Regions from separate parts of the Shewanella sp. WE21 genome, predicted to be linked through region 2. Evidence: predicted binding sites of a transcription regulator. Region 2 holds the regulator's gene; each other region holds the start of a gene.
The links. Region 2 encodes sigma-54, which starts transcription at its own class of promoters, with help from an activator protein. Its sites were predicted from a motif close to GTTGGCACGNNNNTNGNNT; they were not measured.
Positions count from the first base shown of each region.

Region 1: the regulator sigma-54 is predicted to act here: its motif matches at 1,262-1,280, upstream of CKQ84_RS15300 (flagellar assembly protein FlgT).
Region 3: the regulator sigma-54 is predicted to act here: its motif matches at 6,539-6,557, upstream of CKQ84_RS00595 (DUF3192 domain-containing protein).

Region 1 is NZ_CP023019.1:3,464,378-3,472,087, reverse strand. Features, by position in the region: gene CKQ84_RS15310 (LPP20 family lipoprotein) at 2-451, opposite strand; gene CKQ84_RS15305 (FlgO family outer membrane protein) at 448-1,080, opposite strand; gene CKQ84_RS15300 (flagellar assembly protein FlgT) at 1,361-2,527, shown strand; tRNA gene CKQ84_RS15295 (tRNA-Arg) at 2,583-2,658, shown strand; gene CKQ84_RS15290 (motility associated factor glycosyltransferase family protein) at 2,710-4,038, shown strand; gene CKQ84_RS15285 (hypothetical protein) at 4,035-4,274, shown strand; gene CKQ84_RS15280 (N-acetylneuraminate synthase family protein) at 4,353-5,225, shown strand; gene CKQ84_RS15275 (thiamine pyrophosphate-binding protein) at 5,225-6,970, shown strand; gene CKQ84_RS15270 (SDR family NAD(P)-dependent oxidoreductase) at 6,963-7,697, shown strand.
Region 2 is NZ_CP023019.1:2,670,276-2,677,985, forward strand. Features, by position in the region: gene CKQ84_RS11580 (HPr family phosphocarrier protein) at 1-224, opposite strand, end outside; gene rapZ (RNase adapter RapZ) at 211-1,065, opposite strand; gene ptsN (PTS IIA-like nitrogen regulatory protein PtsN) at 1,062-1,505, opposite strand; gene hpf (ribosome hibernation promoting factor) at 1,508-1,795, opposite strand; gene CKQ84_RS11600 (RNA polymerase factor sigma-54) at 1,824-3,302, opposite strand; gene lptB (LPS export ABC transporter ATP-binding protein) at 3,410-4,141, opposite strand; gene lptA (lipopolysaccharide transport periplasmic protein LptA) at 4,138-4,692, opposite strand; gene lptC (LPS export ABC transporter periplasmic protein LptC) at 4,679-5,239, opposite strand; gene kdsC (3-deoxy-manno-octulosonate-8-phosphatase KdsC) at 5,236-5,787, opposite strand; gene CKQ84_RS11625 (KpsF/GutQ family sugar-phosphate isomerase) at 5,787-6,764, opposite strand; gene mlaF (phospholipid ABC transporter ATP-binding protein MlaF) at 7,408-7,710, shown strand, end outside.
Region 3 is NZ_CP023019.1:128,109-135,818, forward strand. Features, by position in the region: gene CKQ84_RS00550 (hypothetical protein) at 1-118, shown strand, start outside; gene truC (tRNA pseudouridine(65) synthase TruC) at 240-1,085, opposite strand; gene CKQ84_RS00560 (YqcC family protein) at 1,072-1,392, opposite strand; gene CKQ84_RS00565 (DUF3549 family protein) at 1,556-2,569, shown strand; gene CKQ84_RS00570 (DUF3301 domain-containing protein) at 2,566-2,952, shown strand; gene CKQ84_RS00580 (DUF962 domain-containing protein) at 4,743-5,048, opposite strand; gene CKQ84_RS00585 (GNAT family N-acetyltransferase) at 5,041-5,679, opposite strand; gene CKQ84_RS00590 (DUF2789 domain-containing protein) at 5,830-6,063, shown strand; gene CKQ84_RS00595 (DUF3192 domain-containing protein) at 6,075-6,482, opposite strand; gene CKQ84_RS00600 (hypothetical protein) at 6,647-7,030, shown strand; gene CKQ84_RS00605 (Zn-ribbon-containing protein) at 7,030-7,710, shown strand, end outside.

The sequences.
Region 1 (7,710 bases), 790 kb from region 2:
GCTAGAAATACGTCACTTCCTTCACTCGTTGTGGACGGTTCTGTTGTTGATAAAGCGCCCAAACCTGTGAAAAATCAAGTTCTAACTCAGTGACATAATGCTCGCCTGCTGGATAACTCTTAACGACTCGTGCGCCGCGGATCACGCCAGAAACTGACGCTTTGACATTATCGTCCGTCAACATCCAATCACTGACACTGCTATTTGCCGTTATTTTCTGCCCATAAACTTGTTCCGCTAATTCACGATAAGCCACAATTTTTGATGCCTGCATAGCCATCAACACTCTTTGTGATTGCTCTTTAGCCGGTTGAGTCGCTAAGGGCGCATATCCTATAGCCGTTAACTTAGGAAAACTCGGCGGCGGCACATCTTCCCATTGCACATATCTATCTTTAGCAGCGCAGCCAGTTAGCATTAGCGCCACAATAACTAAAAGGTAGCGTTTCATTTTCCATCTCCTAAGACACGCACTTCATTCATGCCTGGACTCGCCTGACGATATAAGATGCCATTTTGTGACACAATTTGCTCCGAAGGCTGCATGTAGTTTGCCAACTCTTTTTGAGTCACAAAAGTTTGAGATGCCGATACCACGCGATTGTTACTAATGTTCACAATCCGAGTATTGATCGCCATACCATTGGTTACTACGCTCATAGTCGAAACGACAAGATGCTCAACAGGAAGATCTTTCGACAATTTTTGCCAATCTCGCGTCAAAATAAAATCCCCGTCAGATGTTACTCTCAAGCCATCAGCTAAGTTTAAATCCACCACATTAAACTGAAAGCTATGGAGCGATGTCATTAATCCTTGCTGTAACTGTTGCGCTAACGCATTAGTGCCATTCAAATCGCCCACTAATACTGGTGTTGCAATTACGATAGGTTGATCAGCACGCAAAGCATCATTTTGCTTAACGAGCTCAGTCACTATTCGCTGTGCTAAATGGTTAATCACTGCCGTTGGCGGCAACCCATTGCCATCCACTAAACTCGGTTTGGGCGGCGTAACTGGTTTAGCTACACATCCACCTAACATTATCAATGTTAAGGGAATAATCACACGCTTTAGCATTGGATTTACCTCATCTATGGGTGCATTGCCAGTCAAATGACTCACTTTCTAAGCTTCAAATTTTTAATGAGTAACAAAAACCAGCAATCTTCGGACCAATATTAACCTCAGTCCGACAATATTCTTCTATTACGCAGTATATCGACTGTAACAATGGAAACTTTATCAAAAGTTCTCATACTCAGGCACGAAATTTGCTTTATTGCCATATTAGATTAAGAGTCAGAAAACTGGCTCGATTGGTAATATCGCCATTAGCTTAGCGATAAGGATTGAATTGATGCACATAACAGGTTCAGCTTCGCTCATCATTTTGAGCCTTTTACTACTTTCTTTGCCCACCAGAGCCGAATGGATAGAAGCCAGCGGAGAAGCAACTATTATCAATGGTAATACAGCTCAAGCAAGGGAAGAAGCAATTAATCAAGCTGTTAGCTATGCGACATTAAGCACAGGTATTCAAATATCCAGCGAGCAACAAACCTCTAATGGTAACCTCACACAAAATAACTTTGCGATAAATCGCAACGCCCAAGCCATAAACATCCAACTCGTAAGTGAACAAATTCAGGGAAATAAAATATATGTATCCCTACGCCTCGATCTAAATGATGATCCAACACAACAGTGTCCTAATGGCCAATTAAAGGCCGCTATTTTAATACCTCAAACACAAATAAAAGATCGTTCTCAGCTTAGATATGGACAACTTTCAGGCTTTGAAGAGGTCATTTCAGAGGCGTTAGGGAACACTATAGAAGATTACTCTTCAACTGGCTTTAGTCACATCCATGCTAACGAGCGACTCGATATTGAACAAGACCTAGTGGATATTCGCGGTTATCGACTTCCAAGCTGGCTCAGTGAAATTACCGACAGCCAATATATTCTTCAACCGCAGATCATTGATATATCGATAGAGCCTGTACAACCCACCTTCTTAGGATTTTGGGATGAAGCTCCGCTAAGGCAATTTCAATTCAAACTCAGCCTCTATCATGGGATCAGTGGCGAAGAGGTCTGGAGCAAAAGCTACAGCACATCGGCCCCATGGGAATTTGAAGAACAGGCTATCATTGCTCCCAACAGTAATAGATTCTGGCGTTCCTCCTATGGAAAAAGTATTACTCAATTAATATTGCAAGCTACCCGAGATTTAGACAGCACACTTAATTGCAGGCCATTACTTGGCCAAGTCGTTAGCCGACAAGCAGACAGGATTATATTAAATCTAGGCCGTAAACATGGCATTCGTGTCGGTGATAAATTCCAAGTAGTATTACAACAAAACTTACCCGATAGACTCAATGAAATGCGCGCCGTCGCGAGCAAAAGTCGTGCAACGGTAAAAATTGAGCAAGTAAGCGAAGAAAGCGCCACCGCAGTACTTGTAGACCAAAATGCCGCCTACAATGTACAGATAAACGACATAGCGCTTAAGATTTAAGCAACTAAATCATAAGCCTTTTAATCAAAGATAAAACCAGTATAATCACTGTCGTCTCTTCATAGCTCAACAGGATAGAGCAGCCGCCTCCTAAGCGGCCGATCGGGGTTCGAGTCCCTGTGGAGAGACCAGATAGTGACCTTGGTGATATCAAACTCCCAGAAATCTTCCGGAGAAACGGAATGACCGAGCTATTTGCGTCTAATCTCAATATTATCGTTAAGCGTTGGCCTATAGTAGCCGCTGCGGTCAAAAGCCAAACCATCAATGAATTAGATGCCCGCCTTGTCAACGGTCGCAATCAAACTATCAGTGTCAATGGTATTCAGCTCAGTAGTCGTCATAACCGCATCGCCGAAGCACGGCTCTTTATCAGTACATTACCTGCAGATGCAACTCACGTAACCGTCTACGGTGTCGGTATGGGAGATGTACCAAGTTTACTTATCGATAATCCACAGTATCTTTCAATTGATGTTTGCATTTTAAACCTCAGCGTTTTTGCCCTCCTCATCAGTTACACAGATCAAAGCGAATGGTTAAAGCATCCGAACATTAATTTGACTGCGCTTCCAAGCACAAAGTTAAATTTTCCAAATATTGCAATTACACCAGATCTCGCCCTTGTCAGTGATGAAAATGCGACTCTCAGAGACTTATTAGTCATGGAGCTCAATCGTGAGTTCTCTAATCAGCGACATCAATCTGATGATCCTGCAATATTAAAACGCTTCGAGGATAACCAACTCTATATTACTCACGATCCTGATGCCGCGAGCTTAATAAATAGTCATAGTAGTTATAAGGCTATCGTAATTGGCTCGGGTCCTTCTTTAGAAGAACATTATGATTATCTGCAACAAATTAGTTCAAGTTCCCATAGACCACTGATCATTGCGGCCGATACAGCATTACGTGGTTTACTTCACAATAATATAAAACCAGATATTGTGATCTGCATTGACGGGTTAATAGGCGAATACCATTTACCGCTAGCCTCAACTCATGACATCAATCTTGTTTATTTTCCCCGAGTTGATCCAATTGTACTTAATGCTTGGTTAGGCCAAAGATTTATTGCCTATGGAGGCAGTAAAATATATGACAAGCTCGCATCTCGATATCCCAAACTAAGACTGTTCACGAGTGGAAGCGTCATTCATCCGGCAATTGATTTAGCGATCAAATTAAAGGCAAAAGAAATTACCCTATTAGGGTGTGATTTTTGTTATTGCAATAACAAGAGTCATGCGTTCTGGAATGATCACAAATTTGGTCAAAACGATATAAAAGAACAAATATGGGTTAATGCGGTTATTCAGAAAGTGAAGGAAGCTAAACACTGGTTGATCAATGGCAAAGGCCAGCGGATAGCGACGGATCTAAACCTAAGAGCATATCTCAGACACTTGGAACACTATATCGCCAAGCATCCAGAAGTAAAGTTTTACCAAGCGAGTTTATCAGGCGCTAAAATTCGCGGTTCTCAGTATAAGGACCTTATATTATGAGCTTAAGCCTACAAGATTCACTGCGGCAAACGGCAGGTTTATTTAGACTCGGTCAAGAAGCAAAGGCTTCAGTAGAGTTACGGTTATGTCTTGATAAAATAGAAAAAAACTGCCCAGAACTTGTCCTTAATTCGACTTTTCAGCAAATATTGCCTGCTATGCTTCAGGCACAAGAGCAACACGATTGGTTAAGCCTTGCCGATTATTTAGAGTATGAACTAATAGAACTAGTCTGATAAAGCAAGAGCAACAGGGCATCAAGCTTCCCAGAGACTTGCCGTTAATAGACTATACCGAGCCATTTGCGAGTAACTATGACTACACATTCACCTATTTTTATCGCTGAAGTCTCCAGCAACCATCATAGAGACTTACAGCGTTGCATTGAGTTTATTAAAACTGCTGCAGACATTGGTTGCGATGCCGTAAAGTTTCAGCTTTTCCAAATAGAGCAACTTTTCGCTCCCGAGATTCTGGCTAAAAGTGAAACGCATCGAAAGCGCAAAGATTGGGAGCTCCCAGTCAGTTTTTTGCCTGAATTAAAACAAAGTTGTGATAAATATGGCATTCAGTTTTCTTGTACACCATTCTACTTAGATGCAGTGGCAGAACTGGCTCCATATGTCGATTTTTATAAGATTGCCTCCTACGAATTGTTATGGACGGATCTACTAGTAGCCTGTGCAAAAACGGGATTACCTGTTGTTCTTTCAACTGGCATGGCTACTTTAGAAGAGATAGATCAAGCGGTACTCACGCTAAAAGAAAATGGCGCGAAAGACATCACCTTGCTTCATTGTGTATCGGCATACCCAACTCCTGAGAATGAATGTAATCTTGCGGTATTAGAAAGCTTTAGAAACCGCTATCAAGTTAACGTTGGCTGGTCTGATCATACTGTCTCTAGTGCGGTACTTAACCGAGCTGTACACAAATGGCGAGCCGATGTCATAGAGTTTCATTTAGATTTAGATGAAAAAGGCGATGAATATGCTTCAGGACATTGTTGGCTGCCACAACAGATAGCACCCGTAATCCAAGGTATAAAATTAGCCAATGTGATTGATGGCATCCCAGAAAAACAATTTGTTGCTAGTGAAGCCTCAGATAGAGAATGGCGAGCGGATCCCCTTGATGGATTACGTCCATTGCGGCATCAAAGAGAGAAATTTGGAGTATCAGAATAATGAGTTTGTCCCCCATCACAGTGGCAGCAGATGCTGTTATCGAATTTTTGGCACATCAGGGTATTTATGCACTCCATAACTATCCAGGAGGAACAATCGCTCCCCTCCTCGATGCATGCAAACGATTTGGTGTTGCCGTTTATACATCTCGTAATGAACAAGGAGCAGGTTACGCAGCTTTAGCTCAGGGGAAATTAACGCAGTTACCCGGTATTGTTGCAGTGACATCGGGGCCAGGCGTAACGAATGTGCTAACCCCTGTCGCTGATGCCTATTTTGATGGCATACCTATGCTGGTGTTCACCGGACAAGTCGGTACGGGAGATCTCACCGGAAGCAAGTCTGTTCGTCAATCAGGATTCCAAGAGGTCGATACCCCAGCCCTAATGAAGCCGATCACTAAAGCACAGTTTCAACCCCAAAATATTGTGGAATTATACGAAATCCTTCCACAGGCATGGGCTCTCGCTTTAGAAGGCAGAAAAGGCCCCGTTTCCATTGATTTACCAATGGATGTGCAACTCACCGCAGTTACAGAGCCAATCAAGCTGATTACAGCTGCATTAGCGAAAACCAATACAGCAGAACTTGATGTATTTGTTGATACCCTAATTGAAGCAATAAATACTTCGCAAAGGCCAGTCATTATTTGCGGTAATGGCATGACGACTCCTGCATTAGTAGAAGCATTGCATAAACTGAGAATCCATTGGCCAGCTGCTGTCAGTCATAGTCTTTTGGGTATCGGAGTTCTACCCACTGATGATAATGGCTGTTTAGGCTTTCATGGTCATACCGGTAGCCAAATTGCAGGTAAAGCCATTGCAGAATCCGATTTATTACTGGTTTTAGGATCTCGATTGGATGTCCGCCAAACGGGTACGCTTAAAGCGGATTTTGCAGCAAATGCAAAAATTTTCAGAGTTGATATTGATGAAGGTGAATTAGCCCACAGCCGCATTGCACACCATGCAGCAGTTCATTCTGGACTTACTGAGTTTTTCGATACTTTATTAAAGAATCAACACAAATTATCAGTTCCAGAACTTTCTGAATGGAATAACACTATCACGCAATGGCGTGACCAATTTAGTTGGCCATATCCAGAATATCCAGGTATTGCACCAGATAAACTACTCAAAAAACTCAGTGACAAGTTACCCGAAAGTACTTTAGTCACAACTGGAGTAGGTGCACACCAACACTGGGTTGCTAGACACTTCAGATTTGCACTACCGCAGCGCAAACTTTTGACTTCTGCAGGACATGGCACTATGGGGTATGATCTCCCTACCGCTATCGGTGCAGCTATTCACGCTCCTGAGTCTACAATTCTCTGCATTGCTGGGGATGGTTCGTTTCAGATGAATATCCAAGAGTTAGACGTCATCAGTGAATTAGGACTTAATATTAAAATTCTTGTTGTCGATAACCATAGATTAGGACTTGTTTCCCAGTTTCAACTGATGAATTGGGAAACCGATACTGCATGCGGCAATAAACATTCGCCCAATTTTGCCCTCATAGCCCAAGGTTACGGTATTCAAGCTATCCATTGCTCCGAAGAAGCTGAACTAGAACAAGCGCTCACCGCATTTATCGAAGCCAAAGGGGCGGTTTTACTCCATGTAGAGATAAATCCTCAACACGATATTTTACCTATGCTACTTGGTGGACAAGCCACAGATAAGATGTGGCCATATTTTGATGCTCAAGGCAAGCCAAGGGGCCAGAACCATGACTAAGCTCGTGCTCATAACAGGTGGGAGTCGTGGTATCGGTGCTGAATTAGCGCGTAGTTTTGCCGCCAATGATTATTTAGTCGCAATGACATATTGCCATAATGCAAATGCAGCAACTAAGTTAGCAGAGGAGCTAGGTCCAAATGTGTATGCATTTTATCTAGATCAGTCTATTCCTGACAGTATAAGTACCTGTGTTAACGCAATTGAACATCATTTTTCGCGTACTATTGATATTCTTATAAATAATGGGGCTATTGCGCAGGAAAAGCCTTACTTAGAAATCACAGCTAACGATTTTGAAGCGATGCTCAATACTAATTTACGTGGACCATTTCTGCTAACTCAAGCCTGTATTCCAGCAATGCAAGCAAATACATGGGGAAAGATCATCAACATTAGTTCTATTGGCGGACAATGGGGAGGATTTAACCAAGTTCATTATGCTGCGGCAAAAGCCGGTTTACTCAACTTAACTAAGTCTATTGCTAAAATATATTCCGCCGACGGCATAAATTGTAATGCTATATCAATCGGCCTAGTTGAAACAGAAATGACACGTAATGAGTTAGCATCTGAACTGGGTAAACAAAAAGTGGCAGCAATTCCGGCTAAACGACTGGGCCATACTAGCGATATAAACGCTATCGCATTATTTCTTGCTTCCGATGACAGCAGTTATCTTTGCGGGCAAACGCTCAATGCTAATGGCGGCATGTATTTTAGCTAGTTGATATTAGGAT
Region 2 (7,710 bases):
GCCGGCTCTGCATCTGGGCCTTCGGCGATAAGCTTGATGGTTTTACCCATGCCAGTTTCAAGCATCAGCAAGCCAAGCACACTGGCGGCCGATGCTTGTTTATCACCTTGGATTAAGGTGATGGTCGCATCAAACTCGGAAGCCAGTACCACCAACTTAGTGGCGGCACGGGCATGTAAACCGAGCTTATTACAGATGGTTATCTGACGTTCAAGCTTTGGCATTATTGAGCTCTCGATGACGGGCATAAACTTTATGTTTACCGTTACTAAAGCGTTTTGCCAATTGCTCTGCGACGTAAACCGATCTGTGCTGTCCACCTGTGCAGCCAATGGCCACAGTTAAATAACTGCGATTGTTACGCTCGAGGTGCGGCAGCCAAGTCTCCAGTAAATTTTCGATTTGCCAGATGAACTTATTGACCAGTGGTTGGCGATTTAAGAACTCAGCTACGGGTTCATCTAAGCCAGTTAATGGCCGCAGCGCCAGCTCCCAGTGGGGATTGGGCAGGAAGCGCACATCGAACATAAAGTCGGCTTCGGTGGGCATTCCGTGCTTAAAGCCAAAGGACTCGAAGTTGATCACGAGTTCTTTATCGACACTACCAAGGAGAATTTGTCTGACTTGGTCGCTTAAATCATAGATATTCAAATTCGACGTATCTATGTAGTGATCGACCAGTTTTGACATAGGCTCGAGCAGTTTCCCCTCCAGCTTTATCGCTTCTTGCAAAGAGACTCGGCTCTTCGACAAAGGATGCAAACGGCGGGTTTCGCTGTAACGCTTGAGCAGAATTTTATCGCTGGAGTTAAGGAAGAAGCTCGTTAACTCAGTATCTGGTGGTAGGCTAGCGAGTTGTTTCACTAAGACCTTATCCTGCTCAGGCATGTTACGCACGTCGACACTGATGGCGACGAGATCGTTACTGCCTTTGAGTTGCTCAAGCAAACTGCCAATCAATGGCAAGGGAAGGTTATCGACACAATAATAGCCGAGATCTTCGAGTACCCTAAGGGCGACAGATTTGCCTGAGCCTGAGCGGCCCGACACTATGACCAGTTTCATCCAGTGATTACCTGATAGAGTTCCGTTTCATCATGCGTCTTGCGTAATTGCTTTAATATTTGCTTGTCGCTCAGCTTTTCGGCCATGCAAGACAAAGTACTTAAGTGCTGCTGACATTGGTCTGCAGGCACCAGTAGTGCAAATAAAATATCAACAGGTTGCTTATCGATAGCATCAAATGCTATCGGCTCTTCACACTTAATTAGTATGGCAATGGGCTGATCTATATCGGCTAGTCGACCATGTGGAATGGCGATGCCGTTACCTATACCTGTGCTCCCCATCTTTTCGCGCGCCACTAGGCTTTCGAATATCTCTTGAGATGAGAGGGTCGGGTACTGGGCAGCGACTAAGTCGCTGATGAGTTCCAGTACCTTTTTCTTGCTGCCCGGAGTGGCGCAGGTAGTGCACTCCGGCCGCAGTATGGTACAAAGTTCCATTATTAGTGTTTTGTTAACTTCTCTTTGTGTTTAATAACCTGACGGTCAAGCTTGTCAATCAGGGCGTCTATAGCGGCATACATGTCAGCATGCTCTGAAGTAGCAAAAACTTCACCACCTATGAGGTTTATTCTCGCTTCGGCAATCTGTTGCATTTTCTCAACATTGAGCACAACGTGCACATTATTGATCTGTTCGAAATGGCGTTCAAGTTTTGAAAACTTTTCTTCTACATATGCACGTAACGATTCGGTAATTTCGATATGGTGCCCACTTAGGTTTATTTGCATAGAAACGTCCTCCGATATCCACTGTAGGTTATAAACTTTTACGCTGATTAGAAGGTGGAATAAGCATAGCCTCTCGGTACTTCGCAATGGTTCTGCGGGCTACGTTGATCCCTTGTTCTGCCAGAAGTTGTGCCATCTTACTATCGCTTAATGGTTTTTTCTGGTTTTCCGCTGCCACCAGTTTCTTTATAAAGGCTCTGATTGCTGTGGATGAGCACTCACCACCATCGTCAGTACCGACGTGGCTAGAGAAGAAGTATTTTAGTTCAAAAAGTCCCTTAGGGGTATGCATGTATTTTTGAGTTGTGACCCGTGAGATGGTGGACTCATGCATTTCTACCGCTTCGGCAATATCGTTAAGCACCATAGGCTTCATGGCTTCTTCACCGTACTCAAAGAAACCCTGCTGATATTGCACTATGCAATTAGCAACTTTAAGCAAAGTATCGTTACGACTTTCTAAGCTCTTAATAAACCATTTAGCCTCTTGCAGATGGCCGCGAATAAATTGGCTATCGGCTTGGTTTTTGGTACTGCGTGCCATAGAAGCATAATGTTGATTTACATTGATTTTTGGCATGCAGTCAGGATTAAGCTCAACGACCCAGCGGCCATTTTTCTTCGACACAGACACATCTGGGATAACGTATTCGTCATTATTGGGCGTGATCAACAAACCTGGGCGAGGATTGAGGGTTTGGATGAGTGCTATACCATCCCTTAATTCATCTTCTTTTAATTTAGTCTTACGCATCAACAACCTAAAGTCTCGGGCGGCGATCAGATCTAAATGATCTTTGATCAGCATGCGGGCGTTTTCTAGGTTGGGAGTATCAGCGGCGAAATGCGACAGTTGGATCAACAGGCATTCACTTAAATCGCGGGCGGCAACGCCTATGGGATCAAAATGCTGAATACGCTTGAGTACGGCTTCGACTTCGTCAAGCTCAACTTCAGGATTGCCCATGGCTTCGAGAATTTCTTCAGTGCTTTGGGTGAGATAGCCCTGATCGTCGATGGCATCAATAATGGCGGTGGCAATGGCTAAATCGGTTTCAGAAAACGGCGTGAGGTTTTTTTGCCATTCTAAGTGTTCGTACAAACCTTCACTGGTCTCGCCTTGGAAGGGCATATCGTCTTCACGACTGCCGCCGGGGCCTGAGTTTGGGGAGGCGGTAAACACTTCATCCCATGTGGTGTCCATGGGGAGCTCATCGGGCATGGATTCTTTGGTTAGCGACTCTGCCGTGTCTATGGTGGAGCTGTCTTTTTCTGGTGGCAGAGTGCTAGATTCACTGAAATCCGTATCGGATAGCGTTTGGTTTACAGGGGTTTTAGTGGCGTCGAATTGATCCTCTTCCAGCTCGAGAAGGGGATTAGAATCTAATGCTTGCTGGATCTCTTGCTGCAGTTCTAATGACGACAGTTGCAACAGACGTATGGCCTGTTGTAATTGTGGCGTCATGGTTAACTGTTGACCCAGTTTGAGCTGGAGTGACGCTTTCATGTTACCGCTGATCCCTACGTTATTATTGTTGGATGAGGTCGCTTATTATTATCTTGAGTGAAGCCCAATGGCGGTATAAATTGCCTCCATTGGCTTCGCTCGATTAACTATAGCCTGAATTGTTCACCTAAGTACACAGCCCTAACTTGCTGATTGTCTAAGATCTCTGCAGGAGTTCCTTCGGCAATCAGGTTTCCGTGACTCACAATATAAGCATGTTCACATACATCTAATGTCTCGCGGACATTATGGTCTGTGATCAGTACGCCAAGGCCGCGACTTTTGAGTTGTTCGATAATCTTCTTGATGTCGATAACCGAAATAGGATCGACGCCGGCAAACGGTTCATCGAGCAAAATGAACTTAGGATTAGCGGCTAAAGCTCGCGCAATTTCGACGCGACGACGTTCGCCACCCGACAATGACATGCCTTGGCTGTCACGGATGTGGGTGATATGAAACTCTTCGAGCAGATGTTCTAGTTCTTCTTCTCGTTCTTCGTTTTTAAGTTCTTTACGAGTTTGCAGTACTGCCATGATGTTGTCATGAACAGTTAGCTTACGAAAGATACTGGCTTCCTGCGGTAAGTAACCTATGCCTTTGCGGGCACGCAGATGCATAGGATCTGCGGTTAAATCATCATCGTCGATAAAGATATGTCCCTTATCGCTCTTCACTAGCCCGACAACCATGTAAAAAGTCGTGGTTTTACCTGCACCGTTTGGACCGAGTAGGCCAACGACTTGACCGGTTTTTACCGTCAGACTGACGTCTTTAACCACTTGGCGACTCTTGTAACTTTTCGCCAGATTTTGTGCTCTTAAGGTGATTTGGGTCATTTAGAGTCCTGCTTTTTTACAGGTTTATCCGCCGGAGCGTCTGATTTAGCATCATCTTGATAGTTTTCAGGCTGAATAATAGTGATCACGCGATCGTCACCACTGCCAGTACTCTCGGCCATCAATTTCTGTTGAATCATGTTATAGCGGATTAAATTACCTGTAACTTGGCTACCCGCTTGATCTAATGACGCCATACCTTTCAGTGTTAAGGTGCGGCTTGCCATATCGTAACGAATTTCTTTCGCGCTTGCCGATGCTGGGCGACCATCGTCTAATATCTGGCTATACGTAGCAGGGTTGCCTGTGGCGACCAAAGTTTTGCTATTTTCACCTTCAGCGGAAAATGCACGCAGTTCATTTGCTTGGATTTTTATTGAGCCTTGGGTAACTTCAACTGGACCAAAGAAGATGATCTGGTTGTTTTTGATATCCGCAGTTTGGCTCACAGCTTTAATTTTGACTTCTTGCTTTAAGTCGCCGACTTTCGCGAAAGCACTCATGCTCATAATTAGCATTAGGCTGGCAAGTAATACGTTATTTTGCTTCATATGTTCCTACTACCTGACTGGTCAATTGCACTTCTTGCGCGTTGAGGTCGGCATAAAGGCCTTGGCCTTGAATATTAAAATCTTTCCCTGTGACGTAAATGGTACGGTCAGAGGTCATTATCATAGTGTTGAGATCGAGTTCCAGATAACTGGTGGACAAGGTCTGAATCGGTTCTTCTGGGCTAATGGCATCGATAATAACATTATTTTCTAATACAACCTTGCCAGTTTCCTTGTTTAGCTTGCCCTGATCTGCCCTGAGCTGCCATTGTGCTTTACCTTGGTCTGGATAAACAAGATAAACAGGTTGAGTAAAGAAAGTTTGATTCGTTGAATCATAATGTTCCATGTGTTTCGCCGTCACACGGCTATTCACTAGTCCTTGCTCATTGAACTCAACACTGCGCAGATCTTCAACGATGAAATCTGGGGTATTTTGATCTTTTACTCTGTTATCGGAATCACCGCTGTGTTTGTTCTGGACCTGCCAGTAAAGCGCTAGTGCGGTTCCAAAAAAAGCGATAATCGCGAGTGTCACACGACTCATATACTCATTCCATGGGCCGAAGTGAATTTATTTTGACTTAGGAGTAACAGATCTGTGAGTTCACGCAGTGCACCGTGGCCACCATTGAGCGTAGTCACAAAATGGGCGTGTTGGCGTACATAGGGGTGGCCGTCAGCAACACTGACCGCTAAACCGACGACATTCATCACGGGGAGATCGACAATATCATCACCGATATAAGCCACTTCTTCTGGGGTGACACCATAAAGTGCGAGCAATGCTTCATAGGGCTCGAACTTATTGTCTACGCCTTGGTAAATATGGGTAACACCAAGGGCTGTCATACGGTTTTCAACGATTTTGGATTGACGTCCTGTGATCACGGCGAGGTTGAAGCCGCTGGTGAGGAGTGAGCGCACGCCATAACCGTCACGGGTATGGAAGGCTTTGAGCTCTTCGCCACTATTGCTCAAGTAAATACGGCCGTCGGAAAACACCCCATCGACGTCACAAATCAACAGTTTAATCTTTTGCGCGCGTTGCCACACATCATCACTGATTGGGCCGTAAAATCCTTGCTGTGGCATTAAATGACTCCTGCTTTAACCATGTCTAGCATGTTAAGAGCGCCGATAGGATGGCGATCTTTATCGATAACAATTAATCCGTTGATGTTTTTTGAGTCCATCACTTGCAGCGCTTGGGCGGCCAATACATTATCCGTGATCGTGACGCAGTTACGGGTCATCACATCGGCAATGGGCGTCGTGCGTAAATTCACTTCGGCATCGATAACGCGGCGTAAATCACCATCGGTGAAGATACCAACCAGCTTGCGCTGATCATCGATAATCGCCGTCATGCCTAAGCCTTTCTTGGAGATTTCGTACAGAGCTTCTGTGATGCAAATATCGTGGTTGACGAGCGGTAAGTCATCACCGCTGTGCATCACATCACTGACTTTTAACAGCAACTTACGTCCTAAAGCACCGCCGGGATGGGACATAGCAAAATCATCACGGGTAAAGCCTTTAGCTTGTAGTAGCGCAATGGCGATGGCATCGCCCATCACTAAGGTCGCGGTAGTGCTCGACGTTGGGGCAAGTCCAAGTGGGCAAGCCTCTTCTGGGACTTCGATACATAAATGCACTTTAGATAATCGCGCCATATTCGATTCGGGTTTACCTGTTACCGCGATAACGGGCACGCCCATACGTTGGATGACCGGCATTAAGGTGAGGATTTCGCTCGACTCACCGGAATTTGAAATCGCTAAAATCACATCGTTATCGGCTAATACACCCAGATCGCCGTGGCTGGCTTCACCCGGATGCACAAAAAATGCGGGCGTTCCTGTGCTGGCGAGGGTGGCAGAAATCTTATTGCCGATATGGCCCGATTTGCCCATTCCCATGACAATCACTTTGCCTGTGCAGTTGAGGATCAACTCGCAAGCTTCTGCAAATTCAGCCGAATCAACATATTGATAAAGATTGTCTAGGGCTGACTTTTCAATGTCGATAACTTTACAACCCCATTGGCGCAGTTGTGATTTGTCTACCATGTCTATCTCTCTTTTTGCATTGTCTTTGTCGCCCCATTGATGGGATTGGAATAGCACAATTTGGTACGCGATAAAGATGATATGTAATAGGCTTTCTGCCAAGTATTAGTTTGTTTTCAGACAATTTAGCTTATGTCTTACTGTGGTTTATTACCGAAAACAGCAAAACAATTGCGGCAGGCTAGAGCGATTGATCCGACTCGTCAAGTTCAGCTGCGTTAGCTATTCACGCACAATAACGTGTTTAGCGGCAGAAGGTCTTGAGCAATATCATCGTCTTTGTCGTTTATTTCAATGGATTTATTCCATATCGCAGCGGGTATTACCCTATGGGATGCCTCTATTGCGCAATTGCGTATCGACTCTCCCCGATAAAAGTGGGCAAAGAGTGAGCTAAGTGCGAACGAATTAGCCAATACTGCCAATTCTGCAACTAGGTTGAAAACATTAAGTAACATTTTACCTGTGCAGAGTGAAAACTTAGGGCGCATTTTCGCTGTAAATGAGGCAAATTGAAAGTATCGCAGGGCGATAGTGTCGATTCGGTTGTAGGTTAAAGCGCAATTACGTACAATTTGCGGCTCTTCGATTGGTCAGTCTCGGAAGACTAGGATCACCTCATTTGCAAATGTCGGAATCAAGCATGACTCAAGAACAAACGCCGTTGGTTGAGATCCGTAATTTGGGGTTTAGCCGCGGTCAGCGTGTGATATATGAAGATATTAGCCTGTCCATTCCAAGGGGCAAGGTGACGGCGATCATGGGGCCGAGCGGCATAGGCAAAACGACCCTGTTGAAATTGATTGGCGGCCAATTAACGCCTGACCATGGACAAGTGTTATTCGACGGTCACGATATCCATGGCGTGAGTCGCAATGAATTATTTAGTCTGCGTAAGCGGATGAGCATGCTGTTTCAAAGTGGCGCGCTGTTTACCGACATTAAT
Region 3 (7,710 bases), 2.5 Mb from region 2:
CTCCGCCCAGCAAAATCTCATATCGCCACTTGCACTCACGTCTGGATTCTCAACCTTAGCCGTTATGATGCAAGAGCTGCGGCCACAAACAGCACAAACGCCACAACTCCTCGATTAAGCAATCCACCTCGTTTTAAATTCGATGACTTTAGTTTCAATAACAAAGCAAAGTGAATGCACTTAATTTTATTCACGCGGCTAAGTTGATATCACCATATCAAGCATTGGCCGCTAACTGTTCACGCCTCTTGGGCGATGAATAACTCAGCTTGTTGACTCAAGGTCGCCTCGTCCCAACCTAACTCGGCAAACACAGTTTCCCACTCAGACTCGAGCTCGGTTTCTATGCTGAGCCGAGTTTGAGTTATTGGGTGTGTAAAGGTGAGTTTTTTTGCGATAAGCCACAGGCGATTAATACCGAAATGCTCACGAAAAAACGCATTTTGCTTACCGTCGCCATGGGTGGTATCACCGACGATGGGGTGGCGTAAATGTGCCATATGCCTTCTAAGCTGATGCTTACGCCCCGTTTTAGGACTCAAGCGTACCAGTGCGAATCGGCTAGTGGGATATCGGCCTGACTGATACGGAATTTCAGTATTGAGTAACGGCTCATACGCCGTCACAGCCTCCTGCGCCGCTTTATTAGGATCGGCATTCTTATCGCCTAATTCATCCAACTCAACCTTAAGCGCATAGTCTAAAATACCGCTCTCATGCATATTACCGCGCACTAAAGCCAGATATTGTTTTTCAACCGTATGGGAGGCAAATTGCTCACACAGAGCATTAGCCACTTCACTACTCTTGGCAAACAAGAGCACGCCGGATGTCGGCCTGTCGAGACGATGTACAGGAAACACATGACAGCCCACTAAGTCACGTGTCAGCTGCATGGCAAAAAATCGCTCCCGACGCGCTAAATAACTGCGGTGGACCAATAAGCCTGCGGGTTTATGAATTGCCACTAAGTGCTCATCTTCATAAAGAATTTCAATCTCAGGCGCCTGCTCTTCTGAATCATCCTCTTGGGATACATTCACTGCATTTTCAGGCGTTTCAAGCCAGATATCATCTTGATTCATTTAACAACATATCCAATTCATTCAATAGGCTAATTAAAGTTTGGCGCGGGGGCATATCCAGCCAAACATGTTCAGCCATAGGGGCAATCGCAATTTGAGTCGGCAATGGCGCCCCCGTTTCGATTAAAGTCTGCATTCTAGGCAGCAAAATAAACTGCAGCCACTGCTCAAGGGGCATAAGATCACAGGCAAAAGGTGCTGTGCTTGCCATTGCAGCGGCAGAAGGCGCTTGCTCAGACCACAACTCGGCCGCTTGCAGCGCGTGGGTAATCTGAGCCAATTTAGCTTGGGTTTGACTGTATAACATAGCTTTCAGATCCATTCTCATATTAGCCCTGTGTGATTCGAAAACTTCCCACAATTCACTGGCCGAATAGGTCGATTAAAGTGCCGCAATCATACCATCCAGACGCACTTCCCCCTATAATGGCGCCAATTTATTGAGCCTCTTTGATTGATATGGCAGCCAAATGACTGAAATTACAACTTTAAGCCAGTTTTTAACCACAGCCAAAACCCAGTTCCAAGTGTATGATCTTGGCCGTAGGGTGCAACATATTGATATGCTCGCATTTCACCAAATCGAATCTCTCGCTACGCCTTATCCTTACCCTATTCAAGGGCATGCGCAATTTGCTATTGTCTTTTGGGATGCTAGCCAGCAGCACTTTATTTGGTTTCTAAAGCTGGCGTTAGATGAGCAAGGATTACTGTCGCCCGCGCCTCGCTCACAATTTATCGAAATGATATTAGCGGCATTAGGGCAAGATCCCACTCAGCCACTCAGTGATGAGCAGCAAGAACGACTCGCGAATAATCCGTTTAATTTCAAGCCAAGCCAGGAAAAACTTGCCGTATTTAACGCACTCGTTCGTAAACAACTTGGCCAGCGCGCTTCATCACAATACGAGTTTGCCGTGCAATATCTGTCAGGCCAAATTGCCCCATCACAATGGCAACATATTGGAATGCAAGGCATAGCTGATGTGTGTGTACGCGCAAAAGAATTTGATCATGAGCAGCACTTGGTATCGAGTTTTGATACGGCCGCCATTGAAGTGCAAATCGCCCTATGCCAATGTCTTGAACACTTACTGATTAGCGACACTCTCGCCGATAAGATTCTCGCGAAACTTCAAGACGCAGCGCCAGAACACCAAGCCTATTTCCTTCGCGCTTTGGCTTCTAGCGCCAAACACAGCCAAAAAGCGTTTGCGCATCTACACGGCCAATCCTCTTTAGATACCAATGCCCTCATCAGCATTGCCGGACGTAACTGGTCGGTATTAAAACAAGATTCAAGTCGCAGTCTTTACTTAGAAGCTTTAGCACTGCAGCCCCAAGCCTTTTTTAATCAGGTCTTTGCTGATATTGTGGCTATTCCTAGTTTGCGCAATCAACTACTAGGCGAATTAAGAAATCCCAATCGAAGTGTTCAACTATCACAAGCCATAGGTGGTTTGTTTAAGGCAGCTAGCAAATGATGTCAGATTTACTGTTAATTATTGGCCTCGTCGTGATTGCCGCATTCTTTTGGCAACTACGCCAAATGGCAGAGTTGAGCCGTATTTTTGCCGAAAAAGAATGTTGGCGACAAAAAGTTCAACTGTTAGCCATTGCCATGGAAACTGCCCGCCCTAGCATTGGCGGCACGACGGGGATCTGCTGGAAGGCGAAATATTTATTTGAATTCAGCACCGACGGCATTAACCAATACCGTGGCCATATTTGGATGCAAGGCAAGAAAATTCAAAAGATTGAATGGCCTATCTTCCCTGAGCCTGAATGGCATGAAGCCCCAACGTCACAGGGTAAGTTTGGCGGGTGTGGTACGCAAAGTGGTTGCAACTCAGGCAAATGCCATTAAGCTTTTATCGACAATGTTGGCTCAAATAAAATGTGAGCCAACATAGAGAGCAAGACATCATTCTTTTTTATCGTAAATACGGCTAAAAAATAACTCACTGTAAAAGTTAAAAAAGAAAGGGCGCGGCCCTAAAGCCACGCCCTCCTATTCTCTGTTAAGCTATCCCGCTATTTTTGTGCTCCCTGCACCATCCATGCGTCAATCTGCGTCCTGCTTCATCCCTGCTCAATCCTTGAGGTCCTTGTACTCATGTACTTCCCTATCTCTTGGTCATCCAGTCCCAAGCTTGCTCTTTCCTGAGCGGTTCCATCATCATCCATGAAACGGGTATTGCATCCATTCAATTGCACTCCCTGTGCCATTGGCCATCCTATGCAATGAGTCTATCAATCCTTGATAGTCTCCTTTCCTTGGTATTGGCTCTCTTTCATCCTGAAAGACCTATATCCCTATCTTTCCTTAAGTCACATTCCTTAGTCACTGTTCGATCATCCTGATCGCCAACATCCTGTTGCCCGTAACTCCTTCTACAAGATGAATTCTACGCCAACCAACAAAAGTACTCATTGTGGATTATTTGAAATGTTAACGAAGATGGTGAGTACAACTGACAAAAAATAGACTAACTTACTGATATAAATAAAAATAATAACCAGCCCCAAGACATAACCACCCTTTGGACTTACAAATTACTTACATACTTGTGAGAGATCTCTTACACGGAGGATGGCAATTCGAATCAAAAGTAAGCAAAGCGCTAGATGTTCTCCCCTGAAGGACTTATGCATAAACCGCTATCGCTCAAAATTCGACAAGCATTCGGCACATGACCAGAACACAGACAACACAGACAACACAGAGTAAATCATTGGGCAATAAGAGAAGTAAGACTGGTAAACATGCTTTACGGCAAGATGTCTTTAAGCAGAGTTAAGATAAAGTCTATGTGAATAGCGTTATAGCTTGGCAAAGCCAGATTAATGCTGAAAATGAACCAAAGAAAAGGGCGCAACTAAAGTGCGCCCCATTTATCCTTCGTAAGCCGTCCTGCTCGATTTGTGCTCCCTGCACCATCCATGCGTCTGCTTGCGTCCTGCATCGTCCCTGTAATCCCTTTTTGTCCCTGTAATCCCTTTTTGTCCCTGTAATCCCTTTTTGTCCCTGTGTATCAAACTTACGTGAGATAACACTCAGTCCCTTGACCTGTAAATCCTTTTTACAGAGCCTGTCACTTCCTATGACGTATTCCTATTGCATCCTGCAAAATTTCTTTTCCATAGATTAGTACAAGCTGTTCACCCTTATACTTTATCCTTATCTCGACACATCCTGTTTCGAGTTCATGCTTAATCCTTAAGCGTGTCCTGTATTCTTCCTGAAATTCATCATCCTGACGATACAACTCACTGTCCCTAATCATCCTTGAAAAGCAATCCTGCTTTTCCTTAGCCTATCCCAGGCGAATGACAGTTTTCCTACCGTCAGCGATTTCAACCTTGAAATCTTAATTCGTTGCTTCTTGCGTCCCTTTGGCCTGTTTCGCTTTCCTTGCTATCCATTTGCTTTGGCCATGAGTGAATTTTACGTTAACCCTAACTTTTTTGTTCGGCTCAAAGAACGGACTACAAAATTAATTACGGACCAACCAAAGGAAAATAAATACAACCCAATGATTCTATTTAAAATTAAATGCTGCAGGACAAAAAACAATCAAAAAGAAAACATTATGTCCTACAACGTTTGTAAGCGATCTCTCACACGGGCATGGGCATCTCACTCGGGCAATTTTTTTAACGTTTAAAAAAGCGGCGGATCATCTGAGCAAACATCACCCAATCTGCCATCAAACTGTAAAAAGGATACTGAAATGTCGCGGGTCGATTCTTCTCAAATACGAAGTGTCCCACCCATGCAAAACCATAACCAACAATAGGAATAAACCAGCATAGCCACCAGGCTTGTGAAACCAAGGCAATGCCAATCAGCAGCAGAACTAAACAACTGCCAACAAAGTGTAATTGCCGACAAGTCGGGTGCTGGTGTTGGGATAAATAGAAAGGATAAAAATCGGCGAAACGTTTATAAGAGTTAGTCATCTTGTTGAACCGAATAGAATAAAAGCTGGCCATGGACACTGCCGATACTCAGCTCGCCGATGGATACAAAGTCATGCTGAGTAAACAGTTGCAAGTGGTTCTCCTGAGCGATAAACACACCAATGCCATCCAAATCAGGCTGTTCATCACACCAACTCACCACAGCTTGCACTAACTTATGTCCAAGTCCTTTGTGCTGTTCATTTGGTGCAAGAGCAATAAACTGCAAAATACCGCAGTGCTTACTGGGTAAAAGTTCAATAATACTGGACTCTTTGTTCATTAGTGCTTGAGTCGATTGCCAACCTGTACCTAACAACATCTTTAAGCGCCAATGCCAATAACGCCCTTCCCCTAAAGGCACTTCTTGAGTAACTACACAGGCTAACCCAAAGAGTCTTTCATGGTCGAATAAACCAATGAGGGCTTGTTTTTGTTGCCATAACGTATTGAGTTCTTCCCTGATTGCGGCGCGCAATTTTTGCTCATAAGCGGCTTTGTCTGAGGTAAAGAGTGAATCGACAAAAAAAGGATCATCATGGTAAGCGTTATAGAGAATAGAAGCGGCAATGCGTAAGTCTTCCGCGGTCAAATAGACTGCGCGGCAGTCCTCCAGAATTTCATTGTCCATCGTTAGCATTCCTTGACTTAGCTCACACTTTTTTATGCGTAACTGTTAATCTACCAAGGAAACTAAAAAGTGCAAATTTTAATCATAGATTGCATTTTTCAATCAGGCGCTTACTCTAAACGAAGGCACTATACTGAAAAGGAAATAATGATGGATACAACTCCAGTAGACTTAAGCCACTTGTTTGAGCAACTCGGTTTAGACAGTAGCGACGAGGCCATAGCGCAGTTTATTGCAACCCATGATATCGACCATCACATCCATTTAAGCCAAGCGCCCTTTTGGACCCCTGCCCAAAAGAGCTTTATCATTGAAGGTTTAGAAGCCGATGCCCTCTGGACTGAGCCCATTGAGCAATTAGACACTCAGCTACGTAAACGATAAGACTCGTTGGTTCAGATTTTACCGTAAGCCGTTTCACCCCAACCCACTAAGGCATTGTTGCTCAGCACGATAGGCGTGCATTCATCCTTAGTGGTTTTTCCATCGCCATTATTACGCTGGGTACGATAAAACAACACTAAGACTTCTTTATTGGCTTCACCTTGTTGAGCACTTTGTTGAATATAGGCTTCACTAAAATCAGCAGTGCCCATTAAGATTATCACTTGGTCTTTAGGCATACCTAAGCTCAGTTTGGTTAAGTTAGTGCGATTTTTATCCTGCACTTTCTCCCAAGATTCGCTGCTATCCCAGCCCGATTCTCCATCACCGACATTGACCACGCAGCCGCTAAGACCTAAGCTTGCGAGCCCTAAAAAAGTGATGGCGATAAGTTTGTTATTCAATTTATGGTTCATCATGTGACATCCTGTGTAATTATTATTGAAGCTTAAAAATGGTATTTCGGCTGGACAATAAGCAAAATAAATGCCACAAGACAACACACTGTTTTTAAATGAAAAACTTAATTATTATTTTAATAATTGGTTTAAACAATTCAACAAAGTAAGGAATTTTGCTAATTATGAGTCCCCTTGACCAAGTATTAGCGGCCGCACGTTCGCTCGAAGCCTGCGGTAAAGTACCGAGCCTTGCCTTAATTAAAACCCGTTTAGGTAGTAGCCTACCTTTACCTATATTGATCCAAGGCTTACAGCAATTTAAATCTATGCCTAAGGCGGATCGCGAGCGTTTAGCTGAGTTGCAAACGATCAGCCCTACAACTGACGTTCCCGCAACTAACGATACCTTAACCCTTACTGTGCTCGCCGAGCGCATGCAGATGCAACAGGCGTATTTTGAACGTCATGCTGAGCAGCAAAAAACAGAAATAATGCAATTAAAAAACGAACTGCTTGAACTTAAACAACGCATCAACTTATTAGAAATCCAAGGAAAAACAGCTTAATGTTTGTCACTGAACTGCGCTTCGAATGCTTCGCCGACACCACGATATCTGCCGCCGAGAAGGCCATTAATCAGCTCCTTGAAGCCTATCGAGCTAATGGCCAAATCTTAGGGCGAGAATTTGCGGTCGCCTTTAATGACGGTGAATTTAGAGTGCGTTTATTGATGCCAGAGAAAAGCAGTTTAGCGCACAAATATCACAGCCCTTGGGTCAAAAAAGCCTTAGTAGAATTAACCGACGCTAAACTACTCGCGCCGCGGGAAAAGTTTATTGGTCAGGATATCAATTCTGAAGTAAGTAATACCGAAACACCCAGCTGGCAACTGCTATACACCAGTTTTGTGCATATGTGCTCGCCCCTACGCAGCGGCGACAATTTATTGCCCATTCCCCTGTACCGTATACCCGCAACCTTTAATGGCGATCATAAACGTATTATCCGTTGGCAGAGCGAATGGCAAGCCTGCGACGAGCTGCAAATGGCGGCGGCCACTAAGGCAGAATTTGCCGCACTAGAGGAATTATCGAGTCCTGACAGTGATTTATTTCGCAGAGGTTGGGATTTGCGCGGTCGTATAGAATATCTCACTCAGATCCCGACCTATTACTACTTATATCGCGTTGGCGGCCAAGATTTAGCCACAGAAAAAACGCGACCTTGCCCACGTTGTGGCAGTCAT